DNA from 3 places in the Cytobacillus sp. genome. Region 3 is predicted to be linked to each of the others. Evidence: riboswitches for the same ligand, from Rfam matches in the RefSeq annotation. Region 3 holds a riboswitch; each other region holds the start of a gene.
What was found. Region 3 has a riboswitch for S-adenosylmethionine ahead of ACEQ1T_RS01500 (methionine ABC transporter ATP-binding protein). Riboswitches for the same ligand answer to the same signal wherever they lie in the genome.

Region 1: it holds a riboswitch for S-adenosylmethionine, as region 3 does, so the genes downstream of both, ACEQ1T_RS06275 (2,3-diketo-5-methylthiopentyl-1-phosphate enolase) here and ACEQ1T_RS01500 (methionine ABC transporter ATP-binding protein) in region 3, are expected to answer to the same signal.
Region 2: it holds a riboswitch for S-adenosylmethionine, as region 3 does, so the genes downstream of both, ACEQ1T_RS23760 (methionine ABC transporter ATP-binding protein) here and ACEQ1T_RS01500 (methionine ABC transporter ATP-binding protein) in region 3, are expected to answer to the same signal.

The regions. Positions count from the first base shown of each region.
Region 1 is NZ_CAXQGS010000040.1:33,653-39,392, reverse strand. It holds gene ACEQ1T_RS06300 (electron transfer flavoprotein subunit beta) at 1-195, opposite strand, end outside; gene ACEQ1T_RS06295 (aspartyl-phosphate phosphatase Spo0E family protein) at 451-684, opposite strand; gene ACEQ1T_RS06290 (acireductone dioxygenase) at 983-1,516, opposite strand; gene ACEQ1T_RS06285 (methylthioribulose 1-phosphate dehydratase) at 1,578-2,213, opposite strand; gene ACEQ1T_RS06280 (2-hydroxy-3-keto-5-methylthiopentenyl-1-phosphate phosphatase) at 2,210-2,872, opposite strand; gene ACEQ1T_RS06275 (2,3-diketo-5-methylthiopentyl-1-phosphate enolase) at 2,865-4,097, opposite strand; SAM riboswitch class I at 4,184-4,287, opposite strand; gene ACEQ1T_RS06270 (pyridoxal phosphate-dependent aminotransferase) at 4,380-5,552, opposite strand; gene ACEQ1T_RS06265 (carbon-nitrogen family hydrolase) at 5,696-5,740, shown strand, end outside.
Region 2 is NZ_CAXQGS010000135.1:3,198-8,937, reverse strand. It holds gene sufC (Fe-S cluster assembly ATPase SufC) at 1-199, opposite strand, end outside; gene ACEQ1T_RS23780 (hypothetical protein) at 536-688, opposite strand; gene ACEQ1T_RS23775 (carboxymuconolactone decarboxylase family protein) at 982-1,353, opposite strand; gene ACEQ1T_RS23770 (MetQ/NlpA family ABC transporter substrate-binding protein) at 1,483-2,328, opposite strand; gene ACEQ1T_RS23765 (methionine ABC transporter permease) at 2,341-3,009, opposite strand; gene ACEQ1T_RS23760 (methionine ABC transporter ATP-binding protein) at 3,002-4,027, opposite strand; SAM riboswitch class I at 4,182-4,285, opposite strand; gene ACEQ1T_RS23755 (O-acetylhomoserine aminocarboxypropyltransferase/cysteine synthase family protein) at 4,426-5,740, opposite strand, start outside.
Region 3 is NZ_CAXQGS010000012.1:10,677-16,416, forward strand. It holds gene ACEQ1T_RS01485 (M20 family metallopeptidase) at 1-29, opposite strand, end outside; gene ACEQ1T_RS01490 (MetQ/NlpA family ABC transporter substrate-binding protein) at 57-884, opposite strand; gene ACEQ1T_RS01495 (methionine ABC transporter permease) at 903-1,553, opposite strand; gene ACEQ1T_RS01500 (methionine ABC transporter ATP-binding protein) at 1,543-2,574, opposite strand; SAM riboswitch class I at 2,733-2,833, opposite strand; SAM riboswitch class I at 2,933-3,032, opposite strand; gene ACEQ1T_RS01505 (DMT family transporter) at 3,100-4,020, opposite strand; partial or broken gene ACEQ1T_RS01510 (PLP-dependent aminotransferase family protein) at 4,152-5,575, shown strand; gene ACEQ1T_RS01515 (PAS domain S-box protein) at 5,691-5,740, shown strand, end outside.

The DNA.
Region 1 (5,740 bases), on a different contig from region 3:
TGGAGGCCCCATGGATAAAACCGAAATAATGCCTTTTCCTAAGGTCTTTGTTATTTTCACTGCTTCCTGCACTGCATGGGCGTCATAAGGGTTTAAAATGGCAGGAGCACTTCGCCGGTCAAGAGTATTAGTCTTGGGATTGATTTTAATAATTTTTGTATCTGGGACTTGCTTGACACACACAACTATGTGCATTTTTTACTTTCCCTCCTCTTAACTTAAAACTTGTATGAGTATTGTTCGCTTTAAGAGATTTATAAAAAAGCTTTGTATTACGATATATGATTCTCGATACAGGCATAGTACTGCAATAAGGAATTAATAAGAAATGTGCTGCTCAATATCAAGAAAAGAGGAAGCAGGCTCCCCAAATAAAAAAAAGGACCCATTATGGATCCTTTTTTTTGCTTCCTTATTATATGCTCAATATATATGCTCGGCTTTTTAATATTAGACAACTGCTTTCTTCCATGAGAGAATCATTTCCCGGAAGGAAATCCTCATTCTTTTCTTTTGTTCCTTCTCTCTTTTAATGACGCATTGATATTCAAAAATTAATTGATCAAGTTCCTGGCTGCAGCGCACAGTTTCCTGGCTCGCCATTCCATTTTTCTTGGCTGTTTCTATCATTTTTTCCCTTTTTTGCTGAATTTCAGTCAGCAGCTGTATTCTTTTATAGCGCAACGTTCTTCCTCCTACTCCTATCCCTTTATCCGATATAAATGTGTCTACTTGAAGCATTATTACAAGAATTTCTATAAATGTAAATAGATTCGCAATATTAGACAATCTTTTTCCAAACTTATTTTTATCGACATCAATTTCAATTCGCCATCATGCGGTTTCGACACATTCTGCTAAATTACACATGCGGCATCAACGGGATTTGATAAAAAATTTGCCAGACTAAAACATGTAAAAAATATCCAATTGTTATAGTGAGAAAATAAAAACCCAATGCCGGTGGCAATGGGTCATCAAATTATTGATGGACTTCCTTTTTTTCATAAATTGGCACCCATCCTTCTGCAGAAACAAAAATTCGGATGGCTACTACTTTTCGATCATCCTGGAGGGTAAAATAATGGCGGATGTTTTCAGGTACGGATATTAAATCGCCTGGATTCAGGAATACTTCAAAGAATTCCCCATCTTTTCCTTGTATAATAAAAACTCCATGGCCGCTGACAATAAATCTCACCTCATCATCAGTATGATGATGTTCCTGCTGGAAATTTTGAAGAAGCTGCTCCAAATTCGGCGTATTCTCTGAAAGCGAAATTACATCCTGTGCCTTATATCCTCTTCTTTCTGAAATATCTTTAATTTCTTCAGCAAATGCAGCCAAAATTTCTTGTTTTTCATTATCGGAAAGTAAATATTTTTCCTGCAGATTTTCAGGCAATTTCTCTATTGCCCATTGCTCATAGATAACCTCCTGCTTTTCCAGAAAAGCTGCAACCTCTTCCTGATTCCTGATTTCTTTTTTTGAATTTTTCAGTACAATATATGCCAAACTAATCAACCCTTTCTATTAAAATCTTTCTCTAGCATGTTTTAGAACAGAAGCTTGGGTACTAGACTACTTTAAATAGCTGATTGGGCTTATGTTCCAGGAGCCTTAGCTGATAGCGGAAAAGAAACTCTGAAGCCTCAAGGATCTTTTTAGCCTCAAAGGAGGTTTTGCCCCATACAGTAATTCCATGATTTCTTATTAAAACAGCACCTGCATCTTCATGTATATGGGAAGAAAAACACTTAGCCAGCGCGGGAATATGTGCATGATTCGGAATAATCGGAATCCTAAGAACAGCATCTTCCTCCCATTTATCAAATGCTTTAATCAGCTCCTGCCCTTTAAATGTAACTGCCTCCTGATCACCATAAATTTCTGAGATGACATTATTATCTATTGTATGTACATGGAGACTGCATTCAGCTTTTGTTCTTCTATATATCTCAGTATGCAGAAGTGTTTCAGCGGATGGCTTTAGATGTGTTTCCACTGCCGGGTGTCCATATTCATCAACAAGGAGAAAATCTTCATCAGTTCGTTTCCTTTTATCCTTTCCGCTTGCTGTAACGAGGAATTGAAGGGGACGCCCGCTGACCTTAATGGCCAGATTTCCGCTCGTTCCCATAAACCAGTCCCTTTCTGCAAGCTCGTCCTTAATATCTGCAAGCTCATTCCATTTTTCCTCAAGTCTGCTCATACCCTCACCTCATTTAATCTTTTTAAAAGCTCAATGCAATCATAGAACGATTCAAAGGCACAATGATTTAGGTTCATCTCTTTGCTTTTCTCCAGGAGCAGGTCTCTTGCTATGACAAAGTCTGCCTGTTTTGCAGCCTCCAGATCAGTTACTGAATCCCCGATCACCACTTTAAAGGTTTCCTCACCCTCCAGTTTTCTCATAATGGAAGGCTTGCAGCAGCCGCAATTATTATCGCAATTCTCATCACAGCTATGCGGCCATAAGATTTTAATTGTATCGCCGCTAAAATCAGAACTATTGCAGAACACCTCTTCAAAGGGTCCATACTTATCCAATACAGGAGCCACAAAAAAATCTATTCCTCCGCTGACTATATAAAGCGGTATATTTTCCTTTGCCAGATAATCGATAAATGGCTGAAATCCCTCTCTTACTCTCGCATTTTCCAAGATGAAATCGGTGATCTCATCTTTCAGACTGCTTGGGAGAAGGGAAAACATCTTTCCTACTCCTTCCTGAATGGAAATTTCCTGTGCCAGAACTTGATTTTTTATCCCTTCCCACCTGGAAGGAGCAAAGTGCTTCATGATATGAATGATGTTATCATTTTCGGTAATAGTTCCATCAAAATCACAAAAAACCGCTATTTTAGCCATTCTTGACAGCCACCTCTTTGTACCCCCACAGATCAATCGCTTTTTTTAATTCAGGGAAGTTTGATGGAGCATCTGTTAAAGAAGCCCCCTTTAATATTAAATCAATTGCCTGGCGGAATGCCAAACCGCCTCCTCTTGCCCCATCCGGATGCCCATGTACGCCGCCTCCGGCATTGATTACACTGTCTATTCCGAAGTCTTCGAAAAGAAGAGGCACAAGACCCGGATGGATGCCGGCTGATGGAACCGGAAAGGTTCTTTTGCAGAAATCATTCTTAGTCAGGGCATCCCCAATTGATAATGCCTGAGTTTTTTCAAGGGCAACCGATCCATAAGGGGAAGGGAATAGAGACAAGTCTGCACCTGCATACCTGAGAAGTTTCCCTAAAAGCAAAGGATAGGAAATCCCATAAACATTTGAAGCAGAAAGTGCTCCACTAACTGCAGGATGTGCCATGATAGGCAGCCCAATCTCTTCATCTTCTCTTAATGACTGCAAAACATCGAGCCCATAAGAAAATACATTAAACAGAAGAAGGTCTGCACCAAGTCTGGATGCCTTCCTTGCCTTTTCTTTTAATTCAAAAGACCTGCCTGTTAAATTTACAGCATATAGGGTACGGTGCCCTGTTTCCTCATAAACCTGCCTTAGCACTTCTTTGCCTTCGGTTATCCTGGCTTCAAAAGGTGTAAGGCGGTTTTCAAATAGAATTTCATCATCTTTTACAAGGTCGATGCCGCCAAGGGCCTGTTCCCTAAGCTGCGAAGTTAAAAAATCCATGTCTTTGCCCAGCACCCCTTTGAAGATGCTCATTAGAAGGGGTCTGCCATATACATTCACTTTTTCCCTCAGTCCGTCAATCCCGAATCGAGGCCCAGGGAAAAAGCTTTTAAGTTCATTGGAAAACTGTAAATCTAACAATTTAATCTTTCCGTCCAATGACAGCTTTCCAAAGACTGTTGTTAATATTGCCGGTAAATCCGGACTGAAATTAACAGTGGGATAGGCAATCTTAATGACTGCAGCTGTTTCCTTTCTTTCTTCATCTTTAATAAGGACTTCAACAGCAACGACCCTGCCTTTATGCTTTTCCAACTGCTGTTTTTCAAGCTCGGGCAAATGGGTCCATGACCCGACCGTTAACCCTAAAGCGATCTCCTCGGCCTTTTTCTCCGGGTTATGTTTTTCATCATGAATCAGATACGTTGCAATAATTTCACTCATGTATATTCTTCCTTTCAAAAATCAAAGAATGGGAACAATAAAAAACCTCTTCAAATAAGAAGAGGTTAGCATAGCAATCTAACATCTTCTTATCTTTCAGCTAAAAGCTGCAAGATTTAGCACCGTGCTCAGGTATAAGTCGGTTGCCGGGCTTCATAGGGCTAGTCCCTCCGCCTGCTCTTGATAAGAAAACGAAACGAGTATTCAGTTAATTTCGAATTAAAATTTAATTAGAATTATGACAGTGCTTAATATTTTTGTCAATTGAATTATGAAAAAAATTTAAAACAAATTTAATTTTTTTATTCGCCCCACTGCTTCTTTAAGTCTATCCTCAGATGTCAGCAATCCGGCTCTCACATACCCTTCTCCATAATCACCAAATCCGATGCCAGGTGCAACCGCAATATGCGCTTTATCCAAGAGATAGTCAGCAAACTCTTCCGATGTAAATTGCTCAGGGACTTTGAGCCATGCAAAAAAGGAGCCTTTAGGAGCTTGTACATCCCAGCCAATTTCCCTGAGGCCAGAGATGAAGGTATTCCGTCTGGATTCGTAGATAAAATTCAACTCATTAACACAATCCTGGGGTCCTGACAGAGCGGCTGCTGCAGCTTCCTGAACAGCACCAAACAAGCTGACGTATAGATGATCCTGCATTAGATTCAGTGCTTTAATGACACTTGCATTTCCAGCTGCAAATCCTATTCTCCAGCCTGCCATATTAAAGGTCTTTGAAAGGGTATAAATTTCAATACCGACCTCCTTTGCCCCTTCTGCCTGAAGAAAACTTTCAGGCTTGTTGCCGTCAAAACCAATTCCGCCATATGCAAAATCATGGACGATGCAAATACCATGACTTCGGCTCAAATTAACTGTTTCCTGAAAAAAATCCTTATTTGCCACTGCTCCTGTCGGGTTATTTGGATAATTAAGGAACATCAGTTTAGCTGAATTAAGCTGATCTGCTGACAATTCACTGTATACGGGCAAGAAGTTATTATCTTCTCTTAGAGGCATTGTCACCATGTTTGCTTTAGCAAGTGCTACACCTGACCAATAATCAGGATATCCCGGGTCCGGAACCAATACGCTGTCCCCAGGGTTTAAAAGGCATTGAGGGATTTCAACAAGGCCAGCTTTACCTCCAAAAAGGATGGCTATCTCGGTTTCGGGATCCAATTCAACATCGAATTCCCTTTTATAAAAGGATGCAGCGGCCTTTTTTAAATAAGGGAACCCCTGGAAAGGAGAATATTTATGGTTTTGCGGATTTTCGGCTGCACTTTGAAGACTCTTGACAATATGCTCCGGGGTAGGCAGATCAGGATTTCCCTGTCCAAGATTGATGACATCAAAACCTTGTTCGAGTTTTTTCCCCACTTTGGCTGTCAGAGATGCAAAAAACTGTTTAGGCAGACTTTTCAAAAGATCTGATTGCGGATAATTTACCAAATTGTTCACCTGCTTAAAAAAAAGATTGAAAATATAGTCACAAATGATATAACGTAAATGATAAGATGTAAAGTAAAATTTTGAAAATTTCCATCTATCGGACTAATTTTACCATATGGATAAGATGATTGCGGGGGAGTTTTATGAAATTAAAGATTGCCTGTTTACAAATGGATATTTCATTTGGA
Region 2 (5,740 bases), on a different contig from region 3:
CTAAGGTGATGCTTCCCTGTGTTACTTCATACTTAGGATGGCCCATGATTGCAGAAGATAGAGTTGATTTACCTGTACCGTTCGGCCCCATTATAGCGTGAATTTCTCCGCCTTTGATTTCAAGGTTTACACCTTTTAATATTTCTTTTCCCTCAATAGCAACATGAAGGTCTTTAATTGTAAGTACTGATCCTGCCATAATATATACCTCCGTCAATAAAAGAAGATTTGTAAATCGGCCTTCAGCCGCAAATCTCTATTCTCATTTTATTCTCATTACAATCTTATAACAAATCAAATTTGATAGCAACTCTTTAAGACCATTAACAAACTTTTCAAACAAAAATGTTTAGAAAGCCTGTAAATATAGATTTTATCATATTAAGTTAATGGCATCAAAGTATAAAATAACCGGGAACCAGGCATGTCCTATCTATTTTTTCCCGGGACTGTTATTTCATGTATAGCAAAAAAGAAAACCAGTGCATAATTGGCACTGGTTTCTATTTTCTTCATTATTATATATACCTTTAACCTAGGAATGAATTTTTCTTTCAAGATCTGCAACTAAGCGCTGGCTTTGAAGATAATCTTCCTCGCGTCTTTTTTCAACTTCCATTCGAATATCATGTTTCCGGCTGTACACTTCATATCCAACTCCATGGGCAGCTTGCATAGCTTTTTCCATTTCACTCGTGTAGTTCAGCTGTAACTGACTGATAATGAATCAATCCTTTCGGTTTTTAATGCTTTTCGCATTTCGTTTTACATCTAAAATCTTAACACTCACCATATACCCAGCACAAAGCGGAAAAAACCTGATTTTTTTAGCAATATAAGGAATGAGAACCCGTGAAGCGCTTTCATAATGAGAATTCTTAAAATACTGGCCATATCCTCTGGATTAATGGTTGTTTTAATAATTTTCTGAAAAATGATTATGATAAAATAAAACTCCTGCTATTGAGCAGGAGCTGGTTATCAGTGATTTTGCTGATTTAATTCTGTCATGGCCTCCTGGACGAGCGTAACCGCCTGGCTCATTGCAGCCCCCCCGCCAAAAGCTGCTGTAACTCCAACTGCCTCAAGAATTTCTTGTTCTGACGCTCCTTGATCGATGCATCCTTTCGTATGATAAATAATGCAGTATTCATCTTGAGAATATAAACTGATTCCAAGTGCAATCAGCTGCTTTTCCTTTTGGGATAAAACCCCATCCTTAAAACAGGCTTCTGTAAAAGCATTATAATGCTCTGCTAAATCAGGCATTTTGTCAGTGAATACACCCAATCCAACTTTATAGTCATGAAGGGCTGCTTCTATTGAGTTTGAAGGTTCATGATAATGTTCCATTCGGCTCCACTCCATTTCGAAATAGTATCAAGGTTAGTATGTTTGATTACTTTTCAAACTATGCGGGTGACAGAGCCTGGAAGGGCAATTAAAAAACAGGCGATTTTAGCCGCCTGTTTTTTTCCACTATTACTCAGATACCGGTACAACGGCACCTTCATATTTTTCAAGAATGAAATCCTGAATTTCTTTAGAACGAAGCACTTCTACAAGAGCTTTAATTCCTTCTTTTTCTTCATCGCCTGTACGGACTGCAATTACATTAACGTATGGTGAATCTTTGTCTTCAATTGCAATTGAATCTTCAAGAGGATTCAATCCGGCATCAATTGCATAATTGGAGTTGATCAGGACTGCATCCCCTTCTCCATTATTGTAGATTTGAGGAAGAAGTGATGCTTCATATTCAGTATCAAACTTTAATTTTTTAGGATTGTCTTTAATATCTTCTAGAGTTGCTTCCGTTTTTTCTACATCTTCATTTAGAGTAATAAGTCCCTCTGCTTCAAGCATGGAGAGAATACGGCCATGGTCTGCTACTGAGTTGCTCATGATGATTGATGCACCCTCAGGAAGTTCATCAAGGCTCTTATACTTTTGGGAATATACTCCGATTGGCTCAATATGAATTCCGCCTGCATTTGTAAAATCATATCCATGTTCAGCTTTCTGTGACTCAAGGTAAGGAATGTGCTGGAAATAGTTTGCATCCAGCTCCTTAGTCTCAAGAGCCTGGTTTGGCAATACATAGTCCTGGAATGTCACAACATCAAGTTCAAAGCCTTTTTCTTCAAGTAATGGCTTTGCTTCTTCAAGAATTTCAGCGTGAGGTACGTTGGAAGCCCCTACTGTAATTTTTGTGCTTTCTTTACTTTCTCCGCCTTCACCGGCATTGCCGTCTTCTTCTGAAGTTCCGCAAGCTGCAAGAACAAGTGCTACTGCAAGTGCAAGAGCAAGTGATAACCATTTTTTCATGTTAATCTCTCCTTAACGTTTGTCTAATTTTGTTGTTATGATATCTCCAATAAACTGGATGATAAATACGATGATTAGAATAATGACAGTCGCCATAAGCGTCACATCACTGCGGCTCCTCTGGAATCCTTCCAGGTAAGCAAGGTTTCCAAGTCCGCCAGCACCGATAACACCGGCCATGGCTGTGTAGCCAACCAGCGCGATGGCTGTAACAGTAATTCCTGAAACAAGAGCGGGCATTGATTCCGGAAGCAGAACCTTCCAGATAATCGTGCTTGTTTTTGCGCCCATAGACTTGGCCGCTTCAATTACACCTTTATCTATTTCCCTCAAGCCGATTTCAACCATACGGGCATAAAACGGGGCAGCACCAATAATTAACGCAGGCAGTGCTGCATCTTCCCCGATCATTGTTCCAAGAAGAAACTTTGTAAATGGAATCAATAACACGATCAGAATAATAAACGGAATCGAACGGAATATATTTACGAAAGCAGAAATAATTTTATTGATTGCTGCATTTTCCCAAACATTTCCCTTCGAGGTCAAAAAGAGCAGCAGTCCCAGAACTGCTCCCAAAATAAAGGTTGCGAGAACAGAAATGGCTGTCATATATAGAGTTTCCATTGTAGCTTCCCACATGGAATCCCATTGTACATTTGGAAACCATTCGTTAAGCATTGGAAATCACCTCCACGCCCACCTGCTGAGAGTGAATAAATTCGATGGCTTTTGCCACTTCCTCTGCCTCTCCATCAACATGGATGAATAAAGTACCGTAAGAACCATTCTGTGTTTGTGAAATCTTTCCTTGAAGGATATTTACGGTTACCTGGAAATTCCGGATCAGGTTTGTAATCAATGGCTGTTCAGCTGATTCACCGACAAATCCTAATTGCACTACTTTTCCTTCTGGATACAAATCGACCAGGTGATCAATCGTTTCCTTAGTTTCTTCAGGCTCTGTTACCTGCTGTACAAAACGCTTTGTAATCGCAACTTTAGGATTCCTAAACACATCCAATACTGGCCCGATTTCAACAATTCGGCCTCCCTCCATAACCGCAACCTGATGGCAGATTTTACGGATAACGTGCATTTCATGTGTAATTAGGACAATTGTTAAGCCCAGACGCTCATTGATATCAACAAGCAGCTCCAAAATGGAGTCTGTAGTCTGCGGATCAAGTGCAGATGTCGCCTCATCACAAAGCAGCACTTTCGGATTGTTGGCAAGGGCTCTCGCAATTCCAACTCTTTGCTTTTGGCCGCCGCTAAGCTGGGAAGGATAAGCATCTTCTCTTCCTTCAAGACCAACGAGTTTAATGAGCTCGTCTACCCTTTTCAGCCTTTCCTGCCGGGAAACACCAGCGATTTCAAGCGGAAATGCGATATTCTCCCTTACCGTTCTTGACCATAAAAGGTTGAAATGCTGGAAGATCATGCTGATTTCCTGACGCGCTTTTCTTAGCTTGCTTCCCTTTATCTTTGAAACTTCATTGCCTGCAACTGTTACACTGCCCTGGGTAGGAAGCTCTAACCCATTCAGCATGCGGATCAAGGTACTTTTACCTGCACCGCTATATCCGATAACTCCGAAAATTTCTCCCTCTTTCACCTCCAGGTTTACATCATCAACTGCTTTTACCTGTCCCTTTTTTGAAGGAAAAATCTTCTGTACATCTTTTATAGAAATCAACGTGAAATGTCACCTCTTTAATCGAAAAATACAGATTATAATTAATAGACTGCTCATATTCCTCTATTTTTTACTCCTTAATGGAGTTCATGCGCTAAAAGCAAAAATGCCTTTCTGCACATGAGCAGAAAGGCATTAAAAAATTAAGTCCTTTCTCTCATCTGTCAAAGCTATGCTTTGAGTGAATTGGCACCATTTCAAATAATTGACGGTTGCCGGGCTTCATAGGGCACTTCCCTCCACCTCTCTTGATAAGAGCGTAACGTTCTATATTCAATTAATACTTTAAGTAATTTAAGCAGTTTTTTAATTACGTTTGCTATCGTATCATAGCCACTAAAAAGGTGTCAACGATGAAATTTTAAACTTTCGGAAAAAAATGAATGGTAAATTTTCCTTTATGCTTTTGCAGCAAGCGATGTGATGCCTGAAGCTTCTTCAATCGCCTGTTCCAGATCCTCAATCAAATCTTCCGCATTCTCGATCCCGATAGAAATCCGAATTAGATCTTCCGCCACTCCGGCAGCTTTTAAACCTTCTTTATCCAGCTGCTGGTGAGTGGTACTTGCAGGGTGGATAATCAGACTCTTTGCGTCCCCTACATTTGCTACGTGTGCCCAGAGCTGCAGATTATTGATTAGCTTGGCTCCAGCTTCTCTTCCGCCTGATATACCAAACACAGCCACAGCGCCTGCTCCTTTAGGCAAATATTTATCTGCCAACTCTTTGTCCGGATGGCTTTCAAGCCCTGGATAAAGCACCCAATTAACGGCTGGATGCGCCTCCAGATATTCCACTACTTTTTTTGTATTGGCAATGTGCTCCTTCATTCTCACATGCAAAGTCTCAAGCCCCAACGCAAATTGAAATGCACTTTGCGCACTCATCGCTGGCCCCAGGTCTCTTAACAGCTGAACGCGTGCTTTAATAATATAAGCCGCCTCGCCAATTGCTTCGCTATAGACAATATCATGGTAGCTCGGATCCGGTTCTGTAAAGCCCGGGAACTTAGGGGAATTCCAGTCAAATTTTCCGCCGTCTACAATAATTCCTCCCATTGTTGTTCCATTGCCGAGCAGCCATTTAGTCGCAGAGTGTATAACAATATCAGCACCATGTTCGATAGGCCTGCAAAGATAAGGTGTAGCAAAGGTGTTATCGACAATCAGCGGCACACCATTCTCGTGTGCAATTGCTGCGACCTTTTCAATATCCAGGATTTTTAAGCTGGGGTTTCCAATCGTTTCCGCAAAGATGGCCTTTGTTTTATCCGAAATCGCGTTACGGAAATTTTCCGGATCTTTTGGATCGACCAGTTTCACTTTAATCCCATACTTGGGAAGTGTGACTGCAAACAAATTATAAGTGCCGCCATATAAATTGGACGCAGCAACTATTTCATCGCCTGCTTCAGCTATGTTTAATATGGCAAGAGTAATGGCAGACTGTCCGCTTGCAAGAGCCAATGCACCAACTCCTCCCTCGAGCAAGGCCACTCTTTCCTCAAATACACTTACAGTAGGGTTATGTATCCTGCTATATATATATCCTGGCTCTCTAAGGGCAAAGAGATCTGCAGCGTGATCTGTATTCTTGAACTGGTAAGCATTATTCTGGTAAATCGGTAACGCCCTTGCACCAGTTACAGGGTCAGGCTTCAGTCCCCCATGCACTCCAATGGTTTCAAAACGGTAATTTTTTTGTTTGTCAGTC
Region 3 (5,740 bases):
TCAGAAAGTGCTTTTACAGGTGCCGCCATCATTGTTCCTCCTTTATAAATAATTTTTTACCAGCCAATTTCACTTAAAGGTATGAAAGTCGGGATCATGCTTCCGTCATATTCTTTCGTGATGAAATCAGCTACATCATCTTCCTGGTAAAGTTCTGCAATTCTCTTAAGCGTTTTGTTATCTTTATCTTCTGTTCTGACAGCAATGATATTTACATACGGAGTAGCGGTTTCGCTTTCAATAAAAACTGAATCCTTAGTTGGGTTAAAGCCTGCATCTACAGCAATTCCGTTATTGATTACAGAAGCAGAGACATCTGGAAGTGCACGCGGCGTCTGTGCTGATACCATTTCTACAAATTCAAGGTTCTTCGGATTTTCAACGACTTTATTCAAGTCCAGGTTTCCGTCATAGTCCTCGGATAATCTAATCAAGCCGGCTTCCTCCAGTAAAAGAAGGGCTCTTCCGCCATTTGAAGCATCATTTGGAATGGCAATTTTGCCGCCTTTCGGAATGTCTTCCACCGATTTTACTTTTTCAGAATAAAGGCCCATTGGTGCTAATACAGTTGTCGCAATTGGTGTAAGATCCATATTATGCTCTTTAATAAAAGTATCAAAATAAGCGACTGTCTGGAATGCATTTACATCAAGATCACCTTCTGCAAGGGCAACGTTTGGCTGTACATAGTCAGAGAATGTTACAACCTCAATTTCAATGCCTTCCTTTTCAGCCTTTTCTGCAATAAAGTCCCAGATGCGTGTATCAGATCCGCTGACACCTAATTTAATTTTCTTGGTCTCTTCTCCGCCAGTTGTGCTTGAGCATGCTGCAGTGAACACAGCCAATGCTAAAATAATGAATGATAAAAATAGTTTTTTCATGATGTGTTTCCTCCTCATTTATCTTCTTCTGATTTTTTTGGATATGATATTTCCGAATGACTGCAGGCCTTGAACCATGACCACTAAGATTGCAACGGTAATCAGCATGACGGTTGTATCGAATCGCTGATAGCCATATGTAATGGCAAGGTCACCAAGGCCGCCGCCTCCGACCGCCCCGGCCATGGCTGATGCTCCGACCAGACCGATTGTCGCAATTGTAAAGCCTAATACCAGCGAACTGAGCGCTTCAGGAATCAGGAACTTTAAAATGATCTGGCCAGGTGTCGCTCCCATTGCTTCTGCAGCTTCAATGACTCCCGGATCAACCTCAAGCAATGAATTTTCTATTAATCTCGCAATATAGGGTCCTGCATAAAAGACAAGCGGCACTACTGCTGCAGCAGTTCCAATCGATGTCCCGACAATCATCCGGGTGATTGGGATGATGGCTACCATTAAAATGATGAAGGGGACTGATCTGAAAATATTAATAATGCTGTTTATGATGTTAAAAACAACGGTGTTTTCCAGCAGATGCCCTTTCCTTGTTACGACAAGCAATATGCCAAGCGGCAGTCCAATAAGAGCTGAAAACAGCAATGAGAAAGCCACCATTTGGATCGTTTCAATTAAGGCTTCGATGATTTTTTCCTGATTAACTAGCACGTGTTGTCACTTCCTTTATAGAAACTTTTTCCTGGCTGATGTACTGGATAGCACGTCTGATTTCACTGTCCGGACCCTGGAATTCGACAATCAGGTTGCCAAACGGTGTTCCCTGAAGTTCAGTAATATTTCCAAACAGGACGTTGAAGTCGATATTAAACTTTTTGGCAACCTGCGAAAGGAGCGGCTGCCCGGCAGAATTTCCAACAAAGTTGATTCTAAATACCTTTTGAAGACCTTGCTGTCTTTCGATCACTTCTTTAATGGAGTCAGGTATTTGATCATTCATAACCGTGCTGACAAAGTTTTTCGCTGTTTGTGTTTTTGGTGATGAAAAGACATTAAAGACGGTTCCTTCTTCGATAATTTTTCCTGCCTCAATAACAGCGACACGATCACAAATCTCTCTGATTACAGACATTTCATGGGTAATGATCAGAATGGTAATATTGTATTCTTTATTTATTTTTTTCAGCAGCTGCAGGATCGAGCTGGTTGTCTGAGGATCCAGTGCTGAAGTCGCTTCATCACATAATAGAATGGAAGGCTGGGTCGCCAGTGCCCTGGCAATTCCGATCCGCTGCTTTTGTCCGCCTGACAGCTGATCGGGATAGCTGTTCGCCTTGTCGGCGAGCCCCACGAATTCCAATAGTTCATGAACACGCTTTTTGATTTCATCTTTAGGGACCTTAGCCAGTGTGAGCGGCATCGCAACATTGGCAAACACTGTTTTCGAATTTAATAGGTTAAAATGCTGAAAGACCATTCCGATGTTTCTTTTCACTTCGCGAATTTCCCTTACAGATAAAGCCGTCAGATCATGTCCGCTGACAATAACCTTTCCTGAAGTCGGTTTCTCCAGCCAATTGACACAGCGGATCAAAGAACTCTTTCCCGCACCGCTGAAGCCGATCACACCGAAAATCTCACCCTTGTTAATCTTTAAGTCTATTCCGTTTAAAGCAGCTACCTGCTGTCCTCCGCTTTCATAGACTTTCTTTAAATTCTGAAACTCTATCATTCAGCATCTCCCCTTTGATGGTGACAGGTATTTATACCACTTTAATGAATTGGTATAGGTACCTGTCACTTTTTATTCACTAACTATTCCTATGCGAAAACTAAGAATTATATCCTGAAATTTACCCCTTCCATCAGAAGAGGTTTTTTGAAGGCCCCTCCTTATCTTTCAGGCTTTCGCCTGCTGGATTTGGCACAGTGCAGTCTGCCTGCTGCCGAAGCTTCATTGGGCCAGGCCCCTCTGCTTCTCTCGATAAGAATTATTCATATGTTTATGAATAGAATCTCGCTGCATTTTTCCGGTAAAATAAAAACCCTCTTCTAAAGAAAGAAGAGGGCAGCATTTATCAATGGTCCTCTTCTTATCTTTCAAGCTAAGCTTGCTGGATTTGGCACGGTACACTTTTGTCCGCTGCCGAGGTGTCATAGGGCCAGTCCCTCAACCTCTCTGGATAAGAAGATTTTTATTATTTGGTTGTTTAATATGTTTATTACTTTACCACAATAAAGAAAAGGATGTCAATCATTATTTTTTAATATTTTCACCTGGTCCATTTTCATAAGTTTCTGTCACTTTAACAGAGCTCTCTTTACGGTGAATAATCATCACACCTGCTAGAGTAATCACACCACCTGCAATTGATAACATAGCCGGCACCTCTCCCAGCCAAACCCAGGCAATGACAAACGCTATTGCTGGTGTCAGATAAAGAGAGCTTACCGCTTCAGAAGTCCCTCGTATAGACGCAAGAAAAGCGAGGGCAATATATGGAATTACCGTTGGAAAAATCCCCAAATAAAGGACACTAAAAGTGGATTCGGCCGTCGCATGAAAGATCTCACTACCAAGCCCTGGAAGATAAATCAGCATAAAACTAGTCCCTGCCCAAACGGTATATGATGTAAATGACAAAAATCCGTACTTATTAAAGTATTTAGCCTGAAACACGAAATAGATGCTTTCTGAAACGGAAGCAAGCAGGACAAATAATATACCGGTTTGGATTTCAAACCCGCCTCCTGTACCAAGGGAAATAAGTACCGCACCCGCAAAACTGACTGCGGAACCAATCCACCTTACCCTTCCAAATCTTTCCCTTAAAAATATAGCAGCCAAAGCAGCCGAAAAAATCGGAGTCATTGATACAATCAAGCTTGCCGGCCCGGAGCTTACTGTTTTTTCCCCAATGTTGAGTGCAATATGATAAACCGTAAAACCAAGAAATCCAAGTATAAGAATAGGAGGAAGGTCTTTTATATCCGGAAGACGCATCTTTGTCAGCAGCGCTAAGACACCAAGTGCAGCGGAACCAATTAAAAGTCTAAAAAGGGCGAGGTTCTCCGGGGAGTACGATTCAAGTCCAGCTCGAATTCCCGGGAATGCGGATGCCCAGAGAATGATGATAGAACTATGCGCCCCGATAATCATAAATTTCTTATTTGCCAACTTCATCCCCCTTATCAGCATTTCCAGCCATTTTCTGTGCTGCTTTTCAGGATAATCAATAACTGATACAATGTCCTCAACCAATTAGAAAAGAATTTTGCCAGCCAATTTTTATGAAGGCGGTTATATGGATGGATACAGCACAATTGCCAAAATATCAGCAGGTTATAGAAACTATTAAAGGAAAGATTTCCAAAGGTGAATGGCCAATCGGAAGTAAAATTCCAAGCCAGCGAAAACTGGCTGAAGAGTTTGGAGTAAACCGAAGCACAATTATCACTGCTCTGGAAGAACTTGCAGCAGATGGATTAATAGAAGGGAAAACGGGGGTTGGCACTAAGGTTATTAATAATACATGGACTCTGCTCGCTTCAAGGCAGTCTGCCAACTGGAGTGAATATATCGATACAGGGATACACAGAGCCAGCGAAAAAATCGTTCAAGAAATTAATGACTTAGAAATGGATCCTGCTTTTATACAGCTCAGCAAAGGAGAGCTTTCCCCTGAAATTTTCCCTGTGGAAACGATGCAGAAAGTTCTAAAGGAAGCTGCTGATGAATTGAGTGAACTCGGTTATGAGGAACCAAAGGGGTATTTGCCATTAAGAAAGGCAGTCAGTGAGTATTTGGCAGCATCCGGAATAGACGCTTCTCCTTCCTCGATACTTATTGTTTCTGGAGGGCTGCAAGCCCTGCAGCTTATTTCACTGGGCCTTGTGCAAAGAGGGGTACCCGTATTTCTGGAAAAGCCCTCTTACTTATATTCTTTACAGCTTTTTCGGTCATCAGGCATGAATTTAAAAGGATTGCCGATGGATAAAGAGGGAATTATCACGAAAAGCATCTCTTTGAAAAAATATGAAAAAGGGAAATCCATTTTATACACCATTCCTTCCTATCATAATCCTACTGGAATTTTAATGACAGAAAAAAGAAGGAGGGAGCTGCTTGATGATTGCAGAATAGAACAGCTGCCAATCGTGGAAGACGATATTTATCGTGAGCTTTGGCTTGATGAAGCACCCCCTCCGCCATTAAAAGCAATGGACAAAACGGCCAGGTTCTTTATATGGGAAGCTTGTCAAAAACATTGAGTCCCGGACTTCGAATAGGCTGGGTAGCAGCACCTGAACCTGTTATCGACCGGCTTGCCGATCTTAAAATGCAGACTGACTATGGTTCAAGTTCACTATCACAAAGGGTTGCTGAAAAATGGCTGTCCACGGGCCTTTATCAAAAGCATATGGAAAGTGTACGTGAGCAGCTGAGAATTCGTCGTAATACTGCCTTAAATACATTAGATGCTCACTTGTCCGGGATAGCCGAATGGAATTCTCCGGAAGGAGGTTTTTTTATATGGCTGAAAGTACCGTCCAGTATTCCAATTCGAAGCCTCTATCGGCAGGCAATTTCAAGAAAACTGCTGATAAATCCGGGCAGCATTTACAGTGACGGGCCAATTCATTTTATACGAATTTCATATGCTTATGCCTCGCTGGAGGAACTGCAGAAAGGCATATTCATCCTTGGAGAGGAAATTAGAAAGTTCCTATGAGAATAGTACCTATCAAGGTATCCTTCTCACAGAGTGAAATTTATCCTATATGTCAATCCAAGCATGTATTGTATAATGATGGAAAAGTGCCATTTTTCAAAAAGGAGGGACAAAAATGATCATGACCGAGAATCCTGCAGATTTATTCGCGGACAAGGTGGAAGC